Regions from separate parts of the Plantactinospora siamensis genome, predicted to be linked through region 1. Evidence: riboswitches for the same ligand, from Rfam matches in the RefSeq annotation. Region 1 holds a riboswitch; each other region holds the start of a gene.
The links. Region 1 has a riboswitch for cyclic di-AMP ahead of ACFFHU_RS03365 (C40 family peptidase). Riboswitches for the same ligand answer to the same signal wherever they lie in the genome.
Positions count from the first base shown of each region.

Region 1 (7,786 bases):
GGTCCGATCTGAACGCCATGCTGGTGTCCGGCAACCCGAACACCCTCACCGAGCAGCTGACGTTGCTGGACCAGCTGGCCACGCAGCAGAAGCAGGAGATCGCCGGCGTGCTGGCCACCCGGGACCGGTACAACGCCGAGAAGCAGAAACTGGAGCAGCTGGTCGGCCAGCTCGCTCAGCAGGAGGCCGAGCTGGCCGCGAAGAAGAAGCAGATCAACGCGGAGATCAAGCGGCTGACCGCCTCGCTGCCGAAGACCGTGGTCAAGGTGTCCGGCTGCCCCACCATCAAGGGCGTGGTCAGCAGCGCGGCGTCCACCGCGATCAGGACCGCGTGCCAGCAGGTGGGTGACCCGTACGTCTGGGGCGCTGTCGGCCCCAACTCGTTCGACTGCTCCGGCCTGACCCAGTACGCGTACAAGGCGGCCGGCATCTCGCTCACCCACTACACCGGCGCGCAGTGGCAGTCGGGCCGGGCCGTCAGCCGCGCCGATGCCCGCCCGGGCGACCTGGTGTTCTTCTACAGCGACGTGCACCACGTCGGTCTCTATCTCGGGGACGGCCTGATGGTGCACGCGCCGCGGACCGGGAAGCCGGTCCAGGTCAGCAGGATCGACTACCAGCCGGTGCAGGGTTTCCGCCGGGTCACCTGAGCCGAGTCCGTGAGCCCGAGCCGCTGACGAAAGTGCCCCCGCCGGCAAGCCGGCGGGGGCACTTCGTGCTGGTGGATCAGCGCGGCGCGCCCACCGGCGACGGCAGCAGGTCGACGTCGGCGAGGTTGACGTACATGATGCGGTGTCCGAACTGGACCTGGACGTACCGCATCTTGCCCCGGATCACCGTCCAGTCGCCCGGGGACGAGCCGTCGAAGGTCGTCGCCCGGTAGTACTCGCCGAGCGGCAGGCCGCCCACCACGTACCGCTGGCCGGCCGAGAACGTGTACTGCAGCGGCGTGATGGTCTGGTACGGCACGCCGGCCGGGTAGGCGCTCTGCTCCGGGTAGGCCCGCCCGTACACCGGGATGGTGGCCTTGCCCGCCTTGGGGGTGGCGACCAGGCCGACGGTCCACTTCGCCGCCGGCGCCGATGCCGGGTTGTGGAACCAGCCCTTCTGGCCGAGGTACCAGATGGCCGTCCAGTCACCCTGCCGGTCGGCCACCGCGTACGTCTGGCCGGCCGAGGCCCGGGATCCGTGGTCGGCGATGTCCATGGTGGTCGGGCTGCCGTCCGGGTGCAGGCCCGGGTCGGTCAGCAGCGGCGCGTCCTCGCTGGGCGCGCTGTGCAGGATCACCGCCGAGGAGCCGCGGGACGGGCACGGCGTGCCGGGCGCGTCGCATCCGGTGAACGCCGGCCGGTTGGTGGCGACGTTCGGATCGATGATGACGGCGCCCCCGGCCGGGGCGCCGATGCCGCGGAACGGGGCGTGCAGCAGGTCGAAGTAGTGCGACCAGTCCCAGTACGGGCCCGGGTCCCAGTGCATGCCGCGGACCGTGGATGGGACCGTGCCGGGCACGTTGTCGTGCCCGATGATGTGCTGCCGGTCCAGCGGGATGCCCAGGCTGCGGGCCAGGTAGCTGACCAGCTTGGCCGAGGACCGGTACATGGCCTCGGTGTACCAGGTGCCCTGTGCGGCGAAGCCCTCGTGCTCGATGCCCACCGACTTGGCGTTCACGTACCAGTTGCCGGCGTGCCAGGCCACGTCCTTGGTCTTGACGTGCTGGGCGATCAGCCCGTCGGCCGAGCGGATCGTGTAGTTCCAGCTCACGTACGTCGGATCCTTGATCAGGTCCAGCGTCGTGGCCCAGCTGCCCTCGGTGTCGTGGATGACGATGTAGTCGATCTTCTGCCGGGCCGGCCGGTTCGACAGGTCGTGGTTGCCGTAGTCGCCGGCCGTCGGCCCGTACTGCTCGTACGGCGCCGGCACGTCGATGCAGGCCACGTCCTTCGGGCACTCCAGGCCGTCCGGCCGCGGCTTGGGCGCGCGCAGGCCCAGCCGGTTCAGCCAGGAGCGGACCGGGTCGATCGCGCTCGCGGCCAGCCGCAGGTGGTGACCGTCGTCGGTGGTGCGCTCGGCGCCGGTCCGGATGGTGGCGTACACCTCGTTGGCGAACGCGGCCGCGGCGTCCGCGCTGTCCGCGCCGGAATACCGGGCCACCGCGCCGTACCAGGCCGCCGGGTCGCTCGCGCTCCCCGTCGGTCCGGCCAGTTCCTTCTGGTACGACGCCAGCAGCGCGGCGCCGCCGCGGATGTTGCTGGCCGGGTCGGTACGCAGCGCGCCGGCGCCGGCGCCGGTGAGCTGCTCGGCGGCGTCGACCGTCTGCAGGGACGCGGCCGGTGGCGCGTCGTCGGCCCTGGTCGCGGGCGGCTGGGCCCGCATCGGTCGGGCCGAGTCGCCGCGGGCGTCCTCGGCCGGGCCGTAGTGCCCGGACACCGGCAGCGCCCGGACGTGCGCGGCGTCGGTGAGGTGCATCGGGCCGTATCCGGCCGCGGTGCTCGGGGCGCCGGCGTTGGTGTCCCAACGCGACTCCAGGTAGGAGACGCCGAGCAGGACGCTCGCCGGTACGCCGTACTCGGCGGCCGCCGAGGCGTACTCTTGCTGCCGTGAGTCGTCGGATCCGGCGGCGACCGCCGGCGTACCGGTCGGGGCGAGCGACGCCGCGCCGACCAGTGCGGTGCTGAGCAGGATCCTCCTGCTCAGTGCGAGTTGCGGACGGTGCATCGAACCTCCATTGCCTGGCTGTGGGCTCCTGGTCACCCTCGTCCCTGCGGCGCTCGGCGTCAATAGACTCCGATCGGTCGGCAGGCGGCGTAGCTTTTCTTCATTTCCGACACCCTCCGCTACTGACCGTTATACATAACGATGGAACTTGCGCGTCGGCTTGCGCTGGCTCCCGGCGCTTACCTACTCTTGGTCACCGTCGAGCCGGTATCAGATCGTCCAAGGGGGACGGCAACGGCTCACACCGCCGAATCGTTGTATGAACCGGGGACCCACGTCCCAGGGGTGAATCCGCGGAAACGCGGTAGGGCGCCTTCTCTTCCGCCCGAACCCGTCAGCTAACCCGGTAGGCGGGGAAGGGGAGAAGGAGTACCAGCCTCGGTGGCAAGCCATGCCCCGCGGTCGGCTCCGGTACGTCCGGCTCGCGCCGGCGCCGGACCCCGGTCGCGCTCGCGTTGGTCAGTCGTTTCCGTCGCGGTAGCAGCGGTCGCCAGCGTCATGGCGATGCTGATGGGTGCCGCGCCCGCACACGCCGATCCGTCGACGGCGGAGATCGAGAAGCAGATCGACGACGCCTGGAACAAGCTCGAACCCACCATCGAGAAGCACAACGCCGCCAAGCAGGAGCTGGACGCCAAGCGCAAGCAGGCCGACGCGCTGGAGAAGAAGATCCAGCCGCTGCAGCTGCAGGTGGACCTCGCCATGAACAAGGTCGGCGGCTTCGCCGCCGAGGCGTACAAGGGCGACCAGGCCTCGGCCATCAACGCCATCCTCACCACCGGCAGCCCGAACGCGCTGGTGGACCAGCTCGAGCTGCTCGACCACTTCGCCCACCAGCAGCAGCAGGACGTGCAGGCCGCGTCCGACCTGCGGGCCAAGTACGCCGCGCAGAAGGCGCCGCTCGACCTGCTGGTGGCCCAGCTCACCGAGCAGGAAGCCGAGCTGGCGCAGAAGGCCAAGGACATCAACACCGAGATCGACCGGCTGCAGAAGCTGCGGCTCAAGGTGTACGGCAACGGCGGGGGCGGCGTGTTCGCGCCGGCGCCCTGCCCGGCCAAGTACCCGGGTGGCGACGCCGGCAAGGTGGTCAAGTTCGCCTGCAAGCAGATCGGCAAGCCGTACATCTGGGGCGCCGATGGTCCGAGCACGTACGACTGCTCCGGCCTCATGCTGGCGGCCTGGGCGCAGGTCGGGGTGAGCCTGCCGCACAACGCCGCCCAGCAGTACCACTCGATGCGCCACGTCAGCCGGTCCGAGCTGCAACCCGGCGACCTGGTCTTCTACAACGGCCTCGCGCACGTCGGCATGTACGTGGGCAACGACTGGGTGGTGCACGCGCCGCAGAGCGGCGACCACGTCCGGATGAAGAACATCGACAAGGGCAGCATCGTCGGCTACGGCCGGCCGGGCTGACCCACCCCGCTGTCCGCCCGGGCCCCGGGGTCGCGCACGCGACCACCGGGGCCCGGTGTCGTTGCGGGCGCCGGGCTGAAGCGACACGGTCCGGCACGGCGTGATTACCCCCGCCACGCTCGGCGTTTCCGTGGTCCTTCGTACACGCGTTCGATAGAATGATCCCATGGCATCCTGGACCGAGTTCGCCACCGACGAGCCCCAGCTCGCCGCGGCCATCCGTGGCCTCCTCCAGCAGTACGGGCCGGGGCTGGGTTACCTGGCGACCGTGCGCGCCGACGGTGGCCCCCGGGTGCACCCGGTGTCCCCGGTGATCACCGCCGACGGGCTCTACTGCTTCGTCGTCGACTCACCGAAGCGGCGCGACCTCGAACGGGACGGGCGCTACGCGCTGCACTCGTTCCCACCCGAGGACAGCGACGACGAGGCGTACGTGGCCGGTCGGGCCCGGCCGGTCACCGACCGCGCCCGGGTGGCCGAGCTGGCCGGCTCGCTCCGCGCGGCGCCGCACGTGGACTGGCGATTGTTCGAGTTCAGCGTCGACGTGGCCATGGTGGCCCGCCGGGGCCCCGGCGCCGGCTCCCTCGACGGCGCCGGGACGGACCGTCCCGGCGTCCAGGTCTGGCTCGACCCCGCAGCCGCCGCCCAGAGTGAAAGGAAGGGCCCCCTGTTATCGCTTTCTGCATAGGAAGGGCCCCTTCTTAACGCCAACCGGCGCCGGCCCCCGCGTGGGGCCGGCGCCGGTTCGTGGGTGGGGACGGGGGTGCGGCGGCCGCCGGGCGGGGGCCCGGCGGGGTGCGGCGGCCACCGGGCGGGGGCCCGGCGGCCGGTCGATCAGGAGGCGCGGTACGTGTTCCAGCCGCTCAGCATCCGGCTGGCCTGACCCGCGGTGAACTGGTACATGCACGAGTCGTACGTGTAGTCCATGAAGTTGTGGATCGGGTCGGTACCGGGCGCGGAGCAGGTGTCCCGACCGGTCGGGCACTGGTAGGCGGCCGACGCCTCGGCGGGGGTGTCCGAGACCTGGTCGCCGCTGCCGGAGCAGCCGCCCTGGAACGTGTGGTAGAGGTTCAGCCAGTGGCCGATCTCGTGGGTGCCGGTGTCACCCTGGTTGTAGTTGGTGGCCGTGCCGCCGGGAAGCGACTCGTTGAGGGCCACCACGCCGTCCTGGAGGCTGAGGTTTCTGGTCGGGAAGGTGGCCCAGCCCAGCAGGTTGTCGCTCAGCTCGCCCAGGTAGAGGTTGAGGGTGTTCTTGCCGCCCTTGTGCAGGGCGTTCTTCATGGCCCGCTCGGCCGAGGAGCCGTCGACGATCGGGTACCAGCTCGGGTTCACCGTGCGGTCGATGCTCTGCAGTTGGAAGCCGAACGCCGTGGCCACGCCGCCGGTCGACCCCGCGTACGCCTGGTTGAGCACGCTGATCTGCGAGGTGATCATCGAGTCCGGGATGTTGCCGCCGGCCCGGGTGCTGTCCCGCTGGATGACGTGCACCACCACGGGGACGGTGATCGAGGCGGTCAGCGTCGGGCCGAGCGCCTTCCCGCGGGACCGCTCGGCGGCGGTGGCGGCCAGGTCGGCCTCCCGCTGGGCCACCTGCGCGGCGGTCAGCGAGTCGGGGTCCTTCGCGGCGTGCCCGCCGGCGCGTACCTTGGCGGCGGCCGGCGCGGCGGCGCTGCCGGCTGCCGCGGTGCCGGCCGAGGCGCAGCCGTGCGGGGCGGCGGCGAGCGCGGCGGCCGGGGCGGCCGCCACTCCGACGGCGGCGCTGCTGATCATGAGAGCCAGAGAGGTCGATGCGACTCCGGCGGATCGCCAGGTCGGCAGGTGTTGACGCAGCCCCATGGGCTTACCTCTTCTCCTGACGGTGCGACCCGGGGGTGTGTCGCACCGATGCGAAATCGTGCGCCAGACGTTACAAGACATCGAGAAATTTGAGAACATGAGTCACGTATCGATCATGTTTCGTGCCCCCACTCGCGGCCGCCGACCGCCGCCGGCCGCCGACCGCCGGCGGGCGCCGACCGCCGGCGGGCGCGGTTGCCGGCCCCACGCGCGGTTCAACGGCGGCCCTCGCGGGCTAACGACGGCCCTCGCGGTTGGCTGCGGCGCTCGCCGCTCGCTCGCCGCTGCCGGCCGGCCGCGCCCGCCCGCTCGCCGCTGCCGGCCGGCGGCGGCCGCCCGTTCACCCGCTCGCCGCTGCCGGCCGGCGCCGCTCGCTCGCCGCCCGCTCGCTGCTGCCGGCCGGCCGGCGCGGCGCCCTCGGCCGCGCCCCCTGACCTGGAATGTGAATCTTGGACCGAAACCGTTCGCGGCGGACGGTTTCGGTCCAAGATCTGGTTGGCGCGCCGCGCGGAGAGGTACCTGGATGCACCATGCCGGAGCGACCGGGTAGAGTGGGCCCGCCGGCGGGTGTAGTTCAATGGCAGAACATCAGCTTCCCAAGCTGACAGTGCGGGTTCGATTCCCGTCACCCGCTCCATACGAAGGCCCTGGTCGTGGCATGAGCCACAGCCAGGGCCTTCGATGTTGCTCGGGTCAGCAGCGCCCGACGGGCCATCCGCGGGCCACTAGCCACGCTTCTTGCCCCGCTCGTGCAGCGCCGGCAGGACCGCCGCCGGCGCCGAGACAGCCCGTCGGCCAGCCCGCGACTTTGGCGGACCACGAACGATCCCGACGCCGCGCACCTCGGTGAACGTCTGCCGAACGCGAACCACCCCGGCGTCAGCGTCGACGGCTTGGTCCGGCAACCGCAGGCCGATCATCTGGTCGTATGCGGCCAGGGCCAGGGCCAGGGCGTGGACCTGCTGGGCGATGCCGGCCTTCGCCGAGTCGGCAAGCCGCCGACGGATGGTGTGGTCGGAGCAGGTGGTGGCGCCCACCTGTCGCAGGTAACGCAGCCCGCATCTCCGGCGCTCTCCACAGTGGCCCGATGATGACTTCCCGGGCACAATCCACCCGAAGGGACAGCATGCATCGCCTGTCTGCCAGTATCGCTGCCGGCGCGTTGGGACTTGGGCTGCTCGCCACCGGCCAACCCGCCGTGGCGGCGACCTCCTACGACCAGCCTCTCGTGACGGTCAACTCCACGCTCGTCAACGTTGGCTTCTCCGACATGGTGAAGAGCGCCGCCACCGGCCGGATTCTCATCTCGAGCGGCAAGGACTACGACACCCTCCAGGTCGCCGACCTGGACGGCGGGATCATCGGTACCGTTCCCGGCCAGGCGGGCGCGAGCGGGCTCACGTTGAGCAAGGACGGGCGTACGGCGTACGCCGCGCTCTTCGACGCGGGTGCCATCAGCGCCATCGACGTGGCCACCGGCACCGAGACGGCGCGATACGTCGTCGGCGCCGACACCTGCCCGTACGATCTCGCCCTGGCCGGCGGCAAGCTCTGGTTCAGTTATGGCTGTTACGGCATCTCACCGGCCCGTCTCGGCTCGGTCGACCTTGGGGATCCGGCCGCCCCGATGACCCTCGACCAGGGTGACTACCTGACCTTCACCCCCCGGCTGGAGAGCGGGTCGATCGACGACGGGCTGCTCTTCGCCGTGGTGGAGGGCGTCTACCCTAACCGTCTGATCAGCTATGACGTGTCGGGCGGGACGGCGGTGCGGCGTACCGCGCTGGAGGACACCCTCCAGAGCGTCTCCGAGTTCGCCGTC
Region 1 covers NZ_JBHLUE010000002.1:395,098-402,883, forward strand. The annotation lists gene ACFFHU_RS03355 (NlpC/P60 family protein) at 1-650, shown strand, start outside; gene ACFFHU_RS03360 (N-acetylmuramoyl-L-alanine amidase) at 727-2,715, opposite strand; cyclic di-AMP (ydaO/yuaA leader) riboswitch at 2,951-3,083, shown strand; gene ACFFHU_RS03365 (C40 family peptidase) at 3,220-4,128, shown strand; gene ACFFHU_RS03370 (pyridoxamine 5'-phosphate oxidase family protein) at 4,295-4,816, shown strand; gene ACFFHU_RS03375 (zinc metalloprotease) at 4,963-5,964, opposite strand; tRNA gene ACFFHU_RS03380 (tRNA-Gly) at 6,528-6,601, shown strand; gene ACFFHU_RS03385 (hypothetical protein) at 6,690-7,001, opposite strand; gene ACFFHU_RS03390 (YncE family protein) at 7,091-7,786, shown strand, end outside.

Region 2 (7,786 bases), on a different contig from region 1:
GTGAGGTCTCCTTCGCCTACTACCTCGTGCACGTCTTCGTGGTCACCACCGTGCTGGGCCAGCTCGGCCGGCCGCGCGGCTTCCCCGGCTGGTGGGGCCCGCTCGCCGCGGTCGGCTTCCTGCTGCTGAACCTGGCGCTGGCCGCGCTGCTGCACCGGTTCGTCGAGACCCCGATGATGCGCCTGCTCGGCCCGCGCCGCCGACCGGCGCCGGCGGGCCGGTCGGCCGGGTCGACGCCTGCAGCGGCCGCCGTCTCGCCGCCCGAGCCCCACTCCGTGGCCGCCCAATCGCCCAGCGCGCGTCCCGTGGTTGTCGAGTCGCCGGGCTCGCGTCCCGTGGTTGTCGAGTCGCCGGGCTCGCGCCTCGTGGCCGCCGAGTCGCCGGGATCACCGTCCGTGCCGTCCCCGCGCCGGGCCGCCGACCCTCTCCCTCTCCCGTAACCCCATCCCCACCCCGCGCCCCCGGGCCCACCCCGTGTTGATCACGAGGTTCGCGTCACCGGACGGCGTTCTTTGGCCGCAGCTCTCTTGACCAACGCGCCGCCGGGCGCCGCCGGGCGCCGCTGCGCGCCGTGGAGCGCCGCGGGACCCCGCGGGGCCCCGGGGGCACGAAGGGGCGGGCGCCGCGATCGTCGCGGCGCCCGCCCGGCGGAACGCGGATGTCAGCAGGCGCCGTTGCAGGCGAGCACCTTCAGCCGGTCCAGCGTGCCGTTCCAGACGTCCTGGTCGCCGGGGAACGTCCCCGAGGACGCCCACTGCCAGAAGGAGTACGTGCCCCAGCCGGCCGGCAGCGTGCCGACGCTGCTGGAGTACCGCGCGATCCACAGCGGGTCGTTGGCGGCGAACTGCGAGGTGTTGCCGGTGCAGGTGCTCCACCAGTCGGTGGTGGTGTAGATGGTCGCCCACCGGCCGGTGCGGGCGTGGTACTCGTTCACGAACGAGGCGATCCAGCTGCGCATGCTGGCCTGCGAGAGGCCGAAGCAGGTGGCGCCGTACGGGTTGTACTCGATGTCGAGCGCGCCCGGCAGCGTCTTGCCGTCCTTCGACCAGCCGCCGCCGTGGTTGACGAAGTAGTCGGCCTGGGTGGAACCGGCGGACCGGTCCGGCAGGGCGAAGTGGTACGCCCCGCGGATCATGCCGACGTTGTACGACCCGTTGTACTGCTGCGCGAAGTACGGGTTGGTGTAGCCCGTACCCTCGGTCGCCTTGATGTAGGCGAACCGTGCGCCGTTGCTGTAGGCGGCCGACCAGTTGACGTTGCCCTGGTAGCCGGAGACGTCCATGCCCGGCAGGCCGCCGGGTGCGGCCTGAGCCGGGCCGGCGCCGAAGGCGGTCGCCGCGGCGGCCGTCAGCGCGACGAGCGCCGTCGACAGTCCGGCTCGGGTGAACCGGCGCAGTCGGTGGAACGAGACCATTGAAGCCTCCCAGATGGGGGTGGGCCGCCGGAGCGGCTGCTGGGGGTGAAAGGATCCGCCAGCAATTAGGTCACGCTTGGAACAAAATTTCAATAGTTACATTGAAGATTTTCCCTACGACGATGTGTGGGGCGCGGTCGACCCGGTGACGGCCACGCCGTTGCCCGCGCGGCGCGGCGTGGCGACGCTGCCGTCCGGTCCGGTTCGCGGTAGGTTGGCACGATGAACCGCGCCCTGGCCGACCGTCCGGTCCCGATCGGACGGACGGCGATGCCGGAGCTCGGTTCCCTGATCCTGCGCGCGATCCGGTACGCCACCGGGTTCGCCGCCGCGGCCCTGCTGTTCGCGTTCGGGGTGGACGCCGGCCAGCTCGAGGCCGATCGCGCCGACGCCGCCCGGTCCGCCCCGGCCGCCGGGCAGCCGGCCGGCGCCGCGGCCGTCCTGCCGGGCGGCTGGCTGACCGCAGCGGCCACCGTGGCCACCGTGACCGCCGACGCCGACCGCTCCCTCGCCACCGCCTTCGCCGGGACCATGGTCCGGCCCGTCGTCGTTGCGGTCCGGCCCGCCATCGTTGCGGTCCGGCCCGCCGTCACTGCGGCCCGGCCCGCCGTCGTCGCGGCTCGGACCGCCGTCGTTGCGGTTCCGACCGGCGCGTTCGGCGCGTCCGGCGTGACCGTCCGGTCTGGTGCCGCCAACCGCCATTCCGAGGTCGGACCGGGTCACCCGATTCTGCCGGCCACCGACCGGTCCGCGCGGATCGGCGCCGCCGCACCGTCCGGCACGCGCGTCGGCACGTCGTCCGCCCCCGGGCGTGACCGCTCCCGCCCCGACACCCAGCGGGCACCGCCGCTGCGCTGAGCGGGCGGGCGACCACCGGCCACCGGCCACCGCCGTCACGCCGAGCGGGCGGTCATTGGCCACCGCTGTCGCGCCGCGCGGGCTGTCATTGGCCTCCGCCGCCGCGCCGAGCGGGCTGTCGTTGGCCTCCGCCGCCGCGCCGAGCGGGCTGTCATTGGCCTCCGCCGCCGCGCCGAGCGGGCTGTCGTTGGCCTCCGCCGCCGCGCCGAGCGCGGCGGCCGGCAGCCGTCCGGCGGCCGCCGCACCCGCATCCCGGATCCCCTTGCGTTCCGCGACGTCCGGCCCGCCGGTACGCCGCAGCGGGCGCCCCCCCGTGCCCCGCAACCCGTGCGGTCGATCCCCCATCAGGTGGAGGACCGCTGTTGACCGCCTCATCGAGCCAGAGGTGTCGAAGATGGAAAAGGCCCTGTTCACGTTCGCGGAAAACGTCGCCCAGGCGGCGATGATCTGGCTGGCCCTGATGGGGCTGATCGGCACGCTGGCCCTGTCCCTGTCTCGGCGGGCCGGCCGGAGATCGGGCGGCGACGCTCGGCCCGGCCCCGCCACCGCGGAAGCCGCCCGGTACGCCGGCGAGGTCGCGGTGGCCGCCGAGCGGGCAGCGGTGACCGCCAGCCGGCGCCGAGCGGCCTGGCTGACCGCTCAGGAGGTGCTGGACCGGTCCTGGTCGGCCGTCGAGGAGTCCGCGGCCGAGCTGGACCGGCTGTCGGCCGTACCCGCCTTCCCGGCGCCGGCCACCCTGCGCACCCCCGCCGAGTACGCCGACCGGGAGCGGTACCTGCACCGGGCCGCGATGGCCGCCTACTGGCGAGGGGAGCTGTCGGCGGCGAGTGCCATCGACGCGCTCAGCAACCGCAACGGTTGGGACCCGCGGCTGCACCCGGCCGATCAGGAGCTGGCCCTGCGCCGCGCGATCCACGCCGACCTGCTGACCACGTACCGCTCGGCCGCGGAACGGGAGCGGTCCACCTGGCGGGAGGCCGGCACGGCCCTCGCGGCCGCCCGCAGCCTGCGCGCCGAGGCGTACGCGGCCGCCGAGCGGGCCCGCACGCCGGTCCGGGCCCGGCGGCGGCTCCGGCCGACGCCCGTCCTCCAGCCGGCGTCCGCGAGCCCTACGCCGTCGCCGTCGCCGGCTTCGGCCGGCTCGGCTGCCGCCCGTTGGCGCGCCGCCCGGGCTGGCTGATCCCGTGCCGCTGGCCCGCCCGGGCCGGCTGGTCCCGTGCCGCTGGTCCGCCCGGGCCGGCTGATCCCGGGGCCGCTCGCCGCCCGGCGCCCGGCACGCCGCTCGCCGAACCCCGCCGCCCCTCCCCGCCGCATGCCGGCCCCACCGCCGCCCCGCCGGCCGCCCGGCGATCTTGCACTTTTGGCCGGCCATATGCGCCGAAAGACCCGTTTTGCCGGGGCCAAAAGTGCAAGATCGCGCGGGCGGGGCGGGCGGGCGGGGCGGGCGGGGCGGGTGGGTGGGGGCGGGCGGGGGTGGGGGTTAGCGGCGGCGGGGTGGGGGTGGGGGGCGGCGGGCGCGCAGGGCCAGTTGTCGCAGTCGGCGCTCGACCACCCGGTCGCTGTGCCAGGCGATCCACAGGCAGAGCGCGGCCAGGGGCAGCTCGACTCCCAGCGCCAGCAGCACCGACACCAGCAGGTCCGGGCCGCGCGGGGTGGTCGTGACGTCGAACCAGGCGTCCACGACCAGCATGGTCGCGGTCGCGGCGGCGCCCAGCGCCACCCGGCGGTGCCCGTTGTAAGCCTGGACGGCGGTCAGGGTGAGCGCGAGGACGAGCCCGGCGTCGAAACCCACCCAGGCCAGCCGGTAGTGGACCGTCACGGTGTGCGCCGGCAGGGTGGCGGCGAGGTACGCCACCCAGGGGAGGGTGAACGCGGCCAGCAGGCCGAACACCGGCGCCACCCAGCGGGGAACCGGCCGCACCCCGCCGACCCCGTCCGAGTCGAGGCGTACGCCCGTCTCGCTCATCCCGTGCACCGCCGTTCCGCCGCCGGTGCGAACCGATCGGCACCGCCAGCGAATTCTACTCGGCCGTACGCGTGGCCGCCCGGTGCCGGCGTTACGCCGCGGACGGGTGTGACGGAACGAATGAGCTGTGACGGATGTGGCCGGCGATGCTCCCGTACCGATTCTGCCCGGTCATTGTGATCTCGACGCCTTCGGCCGGATGTGGCCCTCGATCAATCGGATAAACCAACGCCCGAAATCAATCTGGGCAGGCGGTGGAAAACCGGCGGTCTTTCCTTCTCCGACGCGACCCCCGTCACTGTTTTAGCAGCTGGGTGGGGTTGGCAGGAATAAGAGGGGCCAGTAGTGTCGTCGCGTCTGGCCGGTGTGCAGGTCGCCGATCCGGGGACCGCCGGCGCAGATCCGCTTAGTCGTTCACACGAGCCGGGGACCCAATTATTTCGGGGTGAATCCATGGGCATCGCGCCCGTGGTAGGGCGATCTTTCCCGCCCGAATCCGTCAGCTAACCCGGTAGGCGGTTGTGGAAGGAGAACGTTGGTGCACCGCTCGCCCCCGCGGGTTCCCCCGATCCTGATCGCTGTGTCCGCGTCCGTGTCCGAGACCGCTCCGGCCGGAGTGGCGTCCTGATCCGAGGCTGATCCGCCGAGCCAGCTACCCGACGCGAACACGGCTGTTCCACCCCCGCGGCGGCGCTCCCCCCGGACCCCCGCAACTCTGACCTCCCGCCGCCGGCCATCCGGTCCGCGGGACGTTCGAACCGAGCCAATCGAGGTCCGCCCCGGGCACCGTCGCGTGCCCGTGCCGGCCCCGGTCGCACGCGTTTCCGGTACGTGGTCCCGGCGGGGCCGCCGACCCACCCCCGGGTCGGCACGTCCCCTGGAGGAATCCGTGAACCATCCCCGTCCCCAGTTCCCCAACGCGCTGCGCCGGCCCCTTGGCCGGGTCGCCCTGCTCGCCGGCGGCGTCGCCGTCGCGGCCGCCGTGACCGGCGTGTCCGTGACCCTGGCCGGCGGAGCGCCGAACCCGCCCGGCTCGTCGACCGTGGCGGCGGCCGAGATCGCCGCCCCCACCAGCGCGGCGGCCGCCCCCAGCGCCAGCCAGCCCGGCGCCCCCGCCTCCTCGGCGGCGCCCGCGCCCACGACTCCGGCCAGCAAGCCGGCGCCGAGCACGGCCGCGCCCAAGCCGAAGCCGAAGCCCAAGCCGCCCGCGGCCAGGTCGTTGAAGTACGACTACGAGGCCCAGATCACGGGCTGGTACTGCGGCCCGGCGGCCACCCGGATCGCGCTCACCGTGGCCGGCCTGCACCCCAGCCAGGACGCCGTGGCGGCGGCGCTGAACACCACCGAGAACGGCACCGACTCGGCCGAGGACACCACCCGGGTGCTCAACCGGCTGATCAAGACCGACTTCTACTCCACCCGCGAGTTCGCCGGCACGCCGACGTCCGCTCAGGTCGGCCGGCTGCGGACCGACGTGGTGCAGGCGATCACGAGCGGCCACGCCGTCGTGGCCAACATCGTGGGCAGCCAGGTGGACACCGAAGGTGGCTGGCACTACTACGACGGTGGCCACTACCTGACCGTGGTGGGCTACAAGGACAACGGCCGGACGATCAAGATCGCCGACCCGGCGTACGTCAACGGCCAGAGCGAGTACTGGATGGACACCACCGACTTCGCCAACTGGATGGCCAGTCGCGGCTACTCCGCCTGAACCTCCCCGACCCGCCCTCCCGCCGCCCCCTGCGTCGATCATGGGCTTACCGCGGCGCCGAACTCGACAGCTCGCGGTAAGCCCATGGCCCGTCCCAGCGGAGGTGCTCTCGGCGCCGGGCGGCACCCTGGTCCGTGCCGGACCAGCGGATCATGCTTGGATACCGATATGTCTGTTCAGCGTGGCGTGAGTCCCGCCGGCGGCCGGCGGCCGGGTCCGAGCGGCGGCCCGGCGCCAGCGGCCGGAGCTGGACGGTGGGTGTCGGTGGCGAGCCTGCCCGCGCTGGCCCGGGCGTTGCTCAGCGAGGACCTCGGGGGCCGGGATGAGGTGCCCCGGCACGTCGCCGACCGGGTCAGCACGGAGGCCCGCCGGTGGGCGGAGCACGGGTTCGGCGCCGAGGACGTACGGCCGTGGCTGGACCTGCCGCCGGACGCCGCCGCCTACCTGGCCGAGCGCGGCGTCTCGCCCCGGGTGCTGGACCTCCCGGTCTCGCTGGCGCCCGCGCCCATGGCGCTCAAGCTGGCCATCACCAGCGGACGGCTCCCGGTCGAGCGGGCGTACGAGCTGCTGGTGGCCACCGGCGAGCACCGGCCGGCCATGGCGCCGGCGTCGGGGGCGCCGTTCGGCGACGCCGCCCGCACCGTGCCGAACGCCAACGCCATCAGCGCCGCGCCGGGGACGGGCGGCACGCGTGGAGCGCCCACCCGGGACGCCACCGGCGGCGTACCGGCCGCGCCGGCCTGGTCGGGCGAGCCCGATCGGGAACGGCAGCCGGGAGAGCGGCGTCGGACGCCGGTGGCACCGGTGATCTTCTCGCACGGAACGCCCGAAGGTTAGGCGGCGCCGCCCGCCGGCCCGAAGTGAGCCGGGGGATCCCTTTTCCTCGCCTTCCGGGGCGGTCGAGGCCCCCTGTTAACCCGCCGGATGTGCCGGAGCCGCTGGTCTGTGGCAGGGTGGCAGCGTGTCGCTCACTCCCGTCGGCGAGGCGGTCGTACCGAGCCGGCTGCACCGCGCGGCGCGCATCGAGGATGCCGTCCATCAGGTGGTCGCGCGGCGGTTGCAGCGCCGGGGCTGGCGTCCCCAGATCGTGGCCTACACCGGGTACGGCGGGTGCGACTGGGCCCGCGTGATGGGCCGGGTGGTGCTGGGCCGGATCGAGTCCCGGCCGGATCGCCGGCCCGAGTCGGTGCGCGGCTGGCGCAGCTTTGCCAGCCTGCCGGCCAAGCACACGCCGGTGGTCATCGAGGCCGGCGGGCGCCGGCACGAGGCGCAGACCGACCGTAGCGGGTTCATCGACGTACGCGTCGATGGCCGGTTCTCCTCGGGCTGGACGACCGTCCGGATCAGCACGGCCGACGCCGACCCGGTGGAGGCGCCGATCCGGACCATCGATCCGGAGGTCCGGTTCGGCATCCTCTCCGACATCGACGACACGGTCATGGTCACGGCCCTGCCCCGACCGCTGCTGGCGGCCTGGAACACCTTCGTGCTGGACGAGCACGCCCGGATGGCCGTGCCCGGGATGGCGGTGCTGTTCGAGCGGTTGGCCACGGCGCACCCGGGCGCGCCGGTGTTCTACCTGTCGACCGGCGCCTGGAACGTCGCGCCGACGCTCAGCCGCTTCCTCTCCCGGCACCTCTACCCGGCCGGGCCGCTGCTGCTCACCGACTGGGGGCCCACGGCCGACCGGTGGTTCCGCAGCGGCCGCGAGCACAAGCGGGCCACGCTGGCCCGGCTGGCGCGGGAGTTTCCGGACGTCCGGTGGCTGCTGGTGGGTGACGACGGGCAGCACGACCAAGAGATCTACGCGGAATTCGCCGCCGCGCATCCGCAG
Region 2 covers NZ_JBHLUE010000017.1:65,589-73,374, forward strand. The annotation lists gene ACFFHU_RS20785 (acyltransferase family protein) at 1-440, shown strand, start outside; gene ACFFHU_RS20790 (lysozyme) at 662-1,414, opposite strand; gene ACFFHU_RS20795 (hypothetical protein) at 1,637-2,272, shown strand; gene ACFFHU_RS20800 (hypothetical protein) at 2,667-3,452, shown strand; gene ACFFHU_RS20805 (hypothetical protein) at 3,753-4,238, opposite strand; cyclic di-AMP (ydaO/yuaA leader) riboswitch at 4,632-4,771, shown strand; gene ACFFHU_RS20810 (C39 family peptidase) at 5,128-5,952, shown strand; gene ACFFHU_RS20815 (hypothetical protein) at 6,217-6,789, shown strand; gene ACFFHU_RS20820 (App1 family protein phosphatidate phosphatase) at 6,914-7,786, shown strand, end outside.
Region 2: linked by a shared signal. The riboswitch ahead of ACFFHU_RS20810 (C39 family peptidase) and the one ahead of ACFFHU_RS03365 (C40 family peptidase) in region 1 are both predicted to bind cyclic di-AMP.

Region 3 (7,786 bases), on a different contig from region 1:
CGTTCGGTCTGATCGAGGCTCGGGTGGCCGAGCCGATGTTCCCGCTCAGCCTGTTCCGCATCGCCGCCTTCAGCAGCGGCAACGCGGCCGGTCTGCTCGCCTCGGTGGCCCGCGGCGGGCTCCAGTTCATGCTGATCATCTGGCTGCAGGGCATCTGGCTGCCGCTGCACGGATACAACTACGAGCAGACCCCGTTGTGGGCCGGCATCTACCTGCTGCCCTTGACGGTCGGTTTCCTGGTTGCCGGGCCGCTGGCCGGCGCGCTGTCCGACCGGTTCGGCGCGCGGTTGTTCGCGGCCGGCGGCCTGGTGGTGATGGCCGGGTCGTTCGCGGGGCTGCTGCTGATCCCCAGCGACTTCAGCTATCCGGTCTTCGCGATCCTGGTGTTCCTCAACGGCCTGGGCGGTGGGCTGTTCTCCGCCCCCAACACCTCACTGGTGATGTCCAGCGTCCCGGCCCGGCTGCGCGGCGCGGCCTCCGGGATGCGCGCGACGTTCCAGAACGCCGGCATGGTGCTGTCGATCGGGGTGTTCTTCTCGCTCATGGTGGCCGGACTCGCCTCGTCGCTGCCGGGCACCCTCGACTCCGGACTGACCGCCCAGGGCGTACCGGCGTCGGCGGCGCACACGATCGCCCAGCTGCCGCCGGTGGGCACGCTGTTCGCCGCGTTCCTCGGTTACAACCCGATGGCCGCGCTGCTCGGCCCCGCGCTGCTCGGCGCGCTGCCGGCGGCGAACGCGCACACGCTCACCGGGCGGCAGTTCTTCCCGCACCTCATCTCCGGCCCGTTCCACGACGGACTGGTGATCGTGTTCTGGCTGGCCATCGTCATGGCCCTGATCGGCGCGGTGGCCTCGCTGCTCACGCCGCGCGGCCGTCCCACCGACGAACCGGACCTGATCAGCCGGGAGGCCGAGCTGGCCGACGAGGTGGCGGCCGTACCGCTGTCGCCGGCGTCCCGGTCCGCCGGTCCGCTCGCCGGCGAGGCCGGCTGAGCCGTCGCCCAAGATGGACGGCGAGGATGCCCCGCAGCCCGCGCGGGGCGGACACCGGATCGCCGCCGCCGGCCGGGCGGTCTCAGGCCGGCCTCCGGGCCCGGAACGCGAGCATGGTGGGCACGGGTGACCCGCCCTCGGCGAACCGGTCGAGGGTCAGCCCGGCGGCCAGGACGCCGTGCAGCAGCTCCGGCAGCGGCCAGTGGCTGGCGCCGACCTTGTCCCGCAGCCCCTGCGAACTCCACGACTCCATCGTCCAGTGACCGTCCAGATAGCCCGGCCGGATGACCACGGCCGCCGGGTCGGTCCGGTCGGCGAACCCGCCGCAGAAGCACGGATGCACGCCCACGTGCACGAACACGCCGCCCGGCGCCAGCACCCGGGCCACCTCGCGGAGCACGTCCGGGTACCGGGGCATGTCGGTGTGCGCCATCACGGCGGTCACGGCCGGCAGCGAGCCGTCCCGGAACGGCAGCCGCGCCGCGTCGGCGCGGACGGCGGGCAGCCGGTCCCGGGCGTGCTGGAGCATGCCGGCCGACAGATCCGCGCCGACCGGCGTCCAACCGAGCCCGCGCAGCTGCGCCGCGTACTCTCCGGTGCCGCAGCCCACCTCCAGGCAGGGGCCGCGGCCCGGGCCCAGCAGCCCGGCCAGCGCCGTCCGGATCCCCAGCGGGTCCCCGGCGGCCCGCTGTGCGGTCAGGAACTCATGCTCGTACCAGTCCGCGATGCCGTCGTACGCCGCCCGCCCCGCCGCGGCCCCGGCTCGTGTCTGCTCCATCACCCCATTCGACCGGTACGCCGGCCGGGCCGCGACCCGGAACCGGCCGCGTTCGCCGCGGGCTGAAGACCAGCCACACCTCGCCCGAAAGTCGGGGTACACCGGCCAACCAGGCAGAATAGCAGCGTTGAGTGCTGACTGGTGAGTAAGTCCACAATCAGTGGGCGGCGGCGAGAAACGCCGCCTAACGTCGCTGAGGTCCGCAATCGCGGGCACCGAGGTCGGTAACGCCTAATCCATGCCGCCGGCCGTCGGGACCCAGTCAAGGGGCATGGAGCGGGGGACCCAACGTTCCTCGGTGCACGTCACCTCGGGGTGAAGCCGCCAACGGCGGCCGGGCAACTCGGCCCGAACCCGACAGCTCACCTCGTCGGCGTGGAGGGCAACCACATGGCAACGCAGTACACCGCCCGGCACCGCCGGGTCACCGCCCGTCGGGTCGCCGTCGGCACGCTGGCCGTCGGCGCCGTCACCGGCGTCGCGGCGCTGTTCGGCCCGGCCGCTCCGGCGAGCGCCAGCGTCAACTGGGACGCCATCGCACAGTGCGAGTCCGGTGGCAACTGGCACATCAACACCGGCAACGGCTTCTACGGCGGCCTGCAGTTCACCAAGGGCACCTGGGCCGGTTACGGCGGGACCAAGTACGCCTCGCGCGCCGACCTGGCCTCCCGCGGCGAGCAGATCGCGGTGGCCGAGAAGGTGCTTCGCGGCCAGGGCATCGGCGCCTGGCCGGTGTGTGGCAAGAAGGGCGGCTCGACCAAGCACTACAGCTCGAAGTCGTCGAGCTCCGGCTCCTCGTCGGACCACCGGTCGGAGCGGGCAGCCTCGCGCGGCACCGTGCGGCACGCGCCGAAGAGCACCGTGCGGCACGCGCCGAAGAGCACCACCCGGCACAGCGCCCCGGCCGGGACCACCGCGCGCCGGGCCGCGGCCACCGGTGCGTACGTCGTCAAGCCGGGCGACACGCTGTCCACCATCGCCGAGGTGCAGCGCGTCTCCGGTGGCTGGCACGCGCTGTACGAGGAGAACAAGCGGACGGTCGGTGGCAACCCCAACCTGATCTTCCCGGGTCAGCGGCTCAGCCTCTGATCGACAGCTCCACGGCACCACGCGGACGCCCGGCCGGTTCGGCCGGGCGTCCGGCATGTCCGGGCCAAATCGGCGCGGTCCGGCCGGCCTGCGGGCCGGGGCCGCAGGGACCCGGGTCCCGGCCGGCATAGGGTGGCCGGCATGGATCTGGCCGAGGCGCAGCGGCTCTGGGAGCCGGAACCGGGCTGGCTCAACACGGCGAGCTACGGCCTGCCGCCCCGACCGGCCTGGGACGCGCTGCAGGCGGCCCTGGCCGACTGGCGGGTCGGCCGTACCTCCTGGGAGGGCTGGGGGGCGGCGAGCGAACGGTCCCGGGCCATCTTCGCCGAGCTGATCGGGGTGTCCGCGGCCGACGTCACCCTCAACGCGACCGTGTCCGCGTTGCTCGCGCCGGTCGCGTCGGCGCTCCCGTCCGGCGCCGTGGTCCTGGCGCCGGAGATCGAGTTCACGTCGAACCTCTTTCCCTGGCTGGCCCAGGCGGATCGCGGGGTGCGGGTGCGGACCGTCCCGGCGCCACGGCTCGCCGACGCGATCGACGCCGGGACGCACCTGGTGGCGTTCAGCCTGGTGCAATCCGCGGACGGGTCGGTGGCGCCGTACGACGAGATCGTGGCGGCCGCCCGACGGCACGGCGCCCTGGTGGTGGTCGATGCCAGCCAGGCCTGCGGCTGGCTGCCGTTCGACGCGCTGGCGGCGGACGCGGTGGTGGTCGCGGCATACAAGTGGTTGATGGCCCCGCGCGGCGCCGCCTTCGGCTATCTCGCGCCCGCGCTGCGCGAGCGGCTGATCCCCTCGGCCGCCGGCTGGTCCGCCGGCCGGGAGGTGTCCGAGTCGTACTACGGGCCGCCGCTGCGGCTGGCCGACGACGCCCGGCGGTTCGACACCTCGCCCGCCTGGTTCAGCTGGGTGGGCGCGGCCCCGGCGCTCGACATCCTGCGCCGGGTGGGCGTGGCGGCGGTGCAGCGGTACGACGTGGGGTTGGCCAACCGGTTCCTGGCCGGCCTCGGCCGCCCGCCCGGAAACAGCGCCATCGTCAGCGTGGACCTGCCGGACGCGGCGGACCGGCTGGCCGCGGCGAACATCCGGGCCGCCGTGCGGGCCGGGCGCCTCCGGGCGTCGTTCCACCTCTACACGACCGTCGACGACGTGGATCGGGCGGTGGCCGCGCTGACCCGCTGAGCCGGTCCCGGTCGCCGCCCGGCTACCCCGGCCGTCGCCCCGGCTGGCCCGGCCGTCGCCCCGGCTACCCCGCCGCCTCGGCGGACCGGCGCGCCGGTCCGCGGGCGCCCCCGGCCCGCCCGGCGCCTCGGCCCGTCCGGCGCGGCCGGTCCGCCGCCCCGGGCCACCCCGGCCGCCGGCGCGGCCCGTCCGGCGCGCCGGTCCGCCGCCCCGGGCCACCCCGGCTGCCGGCGCGGCCGGTCCGGCCGGCGGCAACGCTCCCGTGGTGGCGGCCGGCCACATGCCGTCGGCCCGACCGGGGCGGCGCCCACATGCGGCGCGCCGAACCGGCTGGGGACCGAGCATCATCGATGGCTGGGCGGGCCGGCCAGCGGCCGGAGCATATCGACCCGGCACGAGAAGAGCGGCCCGAATGTGTGGCGCGGCCCCATGGCCCGGCCCGCCGGACTGCCCGTACCTTTCCCCAGACACGAGGCCGGTTGTGACCGCGGTCACCGCGGCGCTGGCCGTGCGGGCGGCGGAGGAGGGGAGGGGCGATGACCGATCAGGCGGCGCTGTCCGTACGCGGGCTCACCCGGGACTTCCGCGGCTTCCGGGCCGTGGACGGGGTGGACCTGTCGGTGGCGCCGGGCACCGTCCACGCGCTCGTGGGTCCGAACGGCGCCGGCAAGACCACGCTGTTCAACCTGCTCACCGGCTTTCTGCGGCCGACCGGGGGCCGGATCGAGCTGGGCGGGCGGGACGTCACCGGGCTGCCGCCGGAGCGGATCGCCCGGCTGGGCGTGGCCAGGTCGTTCCAGATCACCAGCCTCTTCCCGCAGCTGTCCGGACGCGAGCACGTGGAGCTGGCGTTGGCCAGCGGCAGCGGGCTCGGCTGGCGGTTCTGGCGCTCGGCCCGGCTGATGCGCCGGTACACCCCCCGGGCCGCCGAGCTGCTCGATCTGGTGGGCCTGGCCGAGGTGGCCGACGTGCCGGCCGAGGCGCTGGCCTACGGCCGCAAGCGGGCGCTGGAGCTGGCCATCGCGCTGGCCCTCGAACCGACGGTGCTGCTGCTGGACGAGCCGACCGCCGGGATGGGGCTGGAGGACGTGGACCGGACGGTCGACCTCATCCAGCGGGTCCGCGAGGGCCGCACGGTGGTCATGGTCGAGCACAACATGAGCGTGGTCGGCCGGCTCGCCGACACGGTGACCGTGCTGCAGGCCGGCAAGGTGCTGGTCGAGGGGCCGTACGAGCAGGTCCGGGCGGACCAGCGAGTGATCAGCGCCTACCTGGGCGAGCCTCAGCGCGCCGGGGGAGAGGCGTTAACAGGGGGCCCTTCCTCTACAAAAAGCGATAACAAGGGGCCCTTCCTTGCACCGGAGGAGGCGGCGGATGCTGCGGATCGATGACCTGTGGGCCTGGTACGGGGAGGCGCAGGTGCTGCGCGGGGTCGGGCTGCGCGTCGACGCCGGCGAGGTGGTGACGCTGGTGGGCCGCAACGGCGCCGGCAAGTCCACCCTGCTGCGCTGTGTGATGGGTCTGCACCCGGGGCAGCGCGGCACGGTGGAGCTCGAGGGCCGGGACCTGGGGCGGCTGCCGGCGCACCGCCGGGCCCGGCTGGGCCTCGGCTGGGTGCCGGACGACCGGGGCAGCTACGCCAGCCTGTCGGTGGCCGAACAGCTCACCCTGCCGCCCGCGGTCGGGCCGCAGCCGTGGCCGCTGGAGCGGGTGTACGACGCCTTCCCGATCCTGTACGAGCGGCGCGCCGCCCCGGCCACCACGCTCTCCGGCGGCGAGCAGCAGATGCTGGCGCTGGCCCGGGTGCTCCGGATGGGCGCCCGGCTGCTGCTCTGCGACGAACCCACCGAGGGGCTGTCCCCGCTGCTGGTGCAGCGGGTCGGCGAGATCCTCGGCGAGGCCAAGCGGCACGGGGTGACCGTGCTGCTGGTCGAGCAGAACCTGCACTTCGCCACGAGCGTCGCCGACCGGCACTACCTGCTGGCGCAGGGCAGCGTCGTCGAGTCGATGGACAACTCCGAGGTCCGCTCGCGGGAGGGCGAGCTGCTGTCGTACCTCGGAATTTGAACGATCCGATCGCAACCGCGAGCCGCGCGCCGAGCGCGGACCTGGAGGGATGACAGATGCGCGCAACCGCAACGCTTGCGGTGGTGTCCGCCACGGCACTGCTGGTCGCCGGCTGTGGCGGCGGCGGGCCGAAGGGCTCGGGGGACAGCAAGCTGACCGACGACAAGATCGTGCTCGGCGTGCTGAACGACCAGTCCGGCGCGTACGCCGAGCTGTCGGGGAAGAACTCGGTGAAGGCCGTGGAGATGGCCATCGCCGACTTCAAGGCCAAGTACGGCGACAAGGCCATCACCAAGAACATCACGGTGGAGAGCGCGGACCACCAGAACAAGCCGGACGTGGCCAACAGCAAGGCCGCGGAGATGTACGACCGCAAGGGCGTGGACGCGATCCTCGACGTGCCCACCTCGTCGGCCGCGCTCAAGGTGGCCGACGTGGCCAAGCAGAAGAAGAAGCTGTATTTCAACATCTCCGGCGCCACCACCGACCTGACCGGCAAGGCGTGCAACAAATACACGTTCCACTACGCGTACGACACGTACATGCTGGCCAACGGCACCGGCCGGACCACCACCGAGCAGGGCGGCAAGAGCTGGTACCTGCTCTACCCGAACTACGCCTTCGGGCAGGACATGGCCAAGAGCTTCACCGCGGCCATCAAGCAGGCCGGCGGCACGGTGGTGGGCCAGGACGGCGCGCCGTTCCCGAACGAGTCCGGCGACTACTCGACGTACCTGCTCAAGGCCCCGACCATCAAGCCGAAGCCGACCGTGCTGGGCACCATGCAGGCCGGCGCCGAGCTGGTCAACGTGGTCAAGCAGTACAACGAGTTCAAGCTGCGGGAGAAGGGGATCGGGCTGGCGGTCGGGCTGATGTTCCTCACCGACATCCACTCGCTCACCCCGGCCGCCCTGGAGGGCACGACCTACACCGACGCCTGGTACTGGAACTTCGACGCGCAGAACCGGGCCTGGGCCGACAAGTTCCAGCAGCAGACCGGGACCCGGCCGACGTTCGCGCACGCGGCCAACTACTCGGCCGCCATGCAGTACCTGGAGGCGGTGCAAGCGGCCGGCACCGACGACGCGGACGCGGTGGTCAAGCAGCTGGAGGGCAAGTCCATCGAGGACGTCTTCCTGCGGCACGGCAAGATCCGCGCCGAGGACCACCGGGTGATCCACGACGCGTACCTGGCCCAGGTCAAGCCGGCCGCCGAGGTCAAGGAGCCGTGGGACTACGTGAAGATCCTCAAGACCATCCCGGCCGACCAGGCGTTCCGGGCGCCGAGCAGTGAGTGCACGATGTCATGACCGGGTTCCTGCAGAACACGTTCAACGGGTTGGTGAGCGGGGCGTTCTACGCCCTGCTCGCCCTCGGGCTGGCGGTCATCTTCGGGATGCTGCGGGTGGTCAACTTCGCGCACGGCGCGTTCTACATGCTCGGCGCGTTCGGCGCGTACGTGCTGCTGACCGAGGCGGGCGTGCCGTTCTGGTGGGCGCTGGTCATCGTGCCGGTTGTGCTGGGCGTGCTCGGGATGGCGCTGGAGCGGGCGTTCATCCACCGGCTCACCCGGCTGGACCCGCTCTACAACTTCCTGCTGACCTTCGGCCTCACGCTCATCCTGCAGGACGCGGTGAAGTCGCGGTACGGAGTGCAGTCCAGCCCGTACCCGATGCCG
Region 3 covers NZ_JBHLUE010000017.1:236,972-244,757, forward strand. The annotation lists gene ACFFHU_RS21595 (MFS transporter) at 1-995, shown strand, start outside; gene ACFFHU_RS21600 (class I SAM-dependent methyltransferase) at 1,078-1,773, opposite strand; cyclic di-AMP (ydaO/yuaA leader) riboswitch at 1,992-2,163, shown strand; gene ACFFHU_RS21605 (transglycosylase family protein) at 2,164-2,862, shown strand; gene ACFFHU_RS21610 (aminotransferase class V-fold PLP-dependent enzyme) at 3,004-4,041, shown strand; partial or broken gene ACFFHU_RS21615 (ABC transporter ATP-binding protein) at 4,578-5,333, shown strand; gene ACFFHU_RS21620 (ABC transporter ATP-binding protein) at 5,416-6,108, shown strand; gene ACFFHU_RS21625 (ABC transporter substrate-binding protein) at 6,165-7,418, shown strand; gene ACFFHU_RS21630 (branched-chain amino acid ABC transporter permease) at 7,415-7,786, shown strand, end outside.
Region 3: linked by a shared signal. The riboswitch ahead of ACFFHU_RS21605 (transglycosylase family protein) and the one ahead of ACFFHU_RS03365 (C40 family peptidase) in region 1 are both predicted to bind cyclic di-AMP.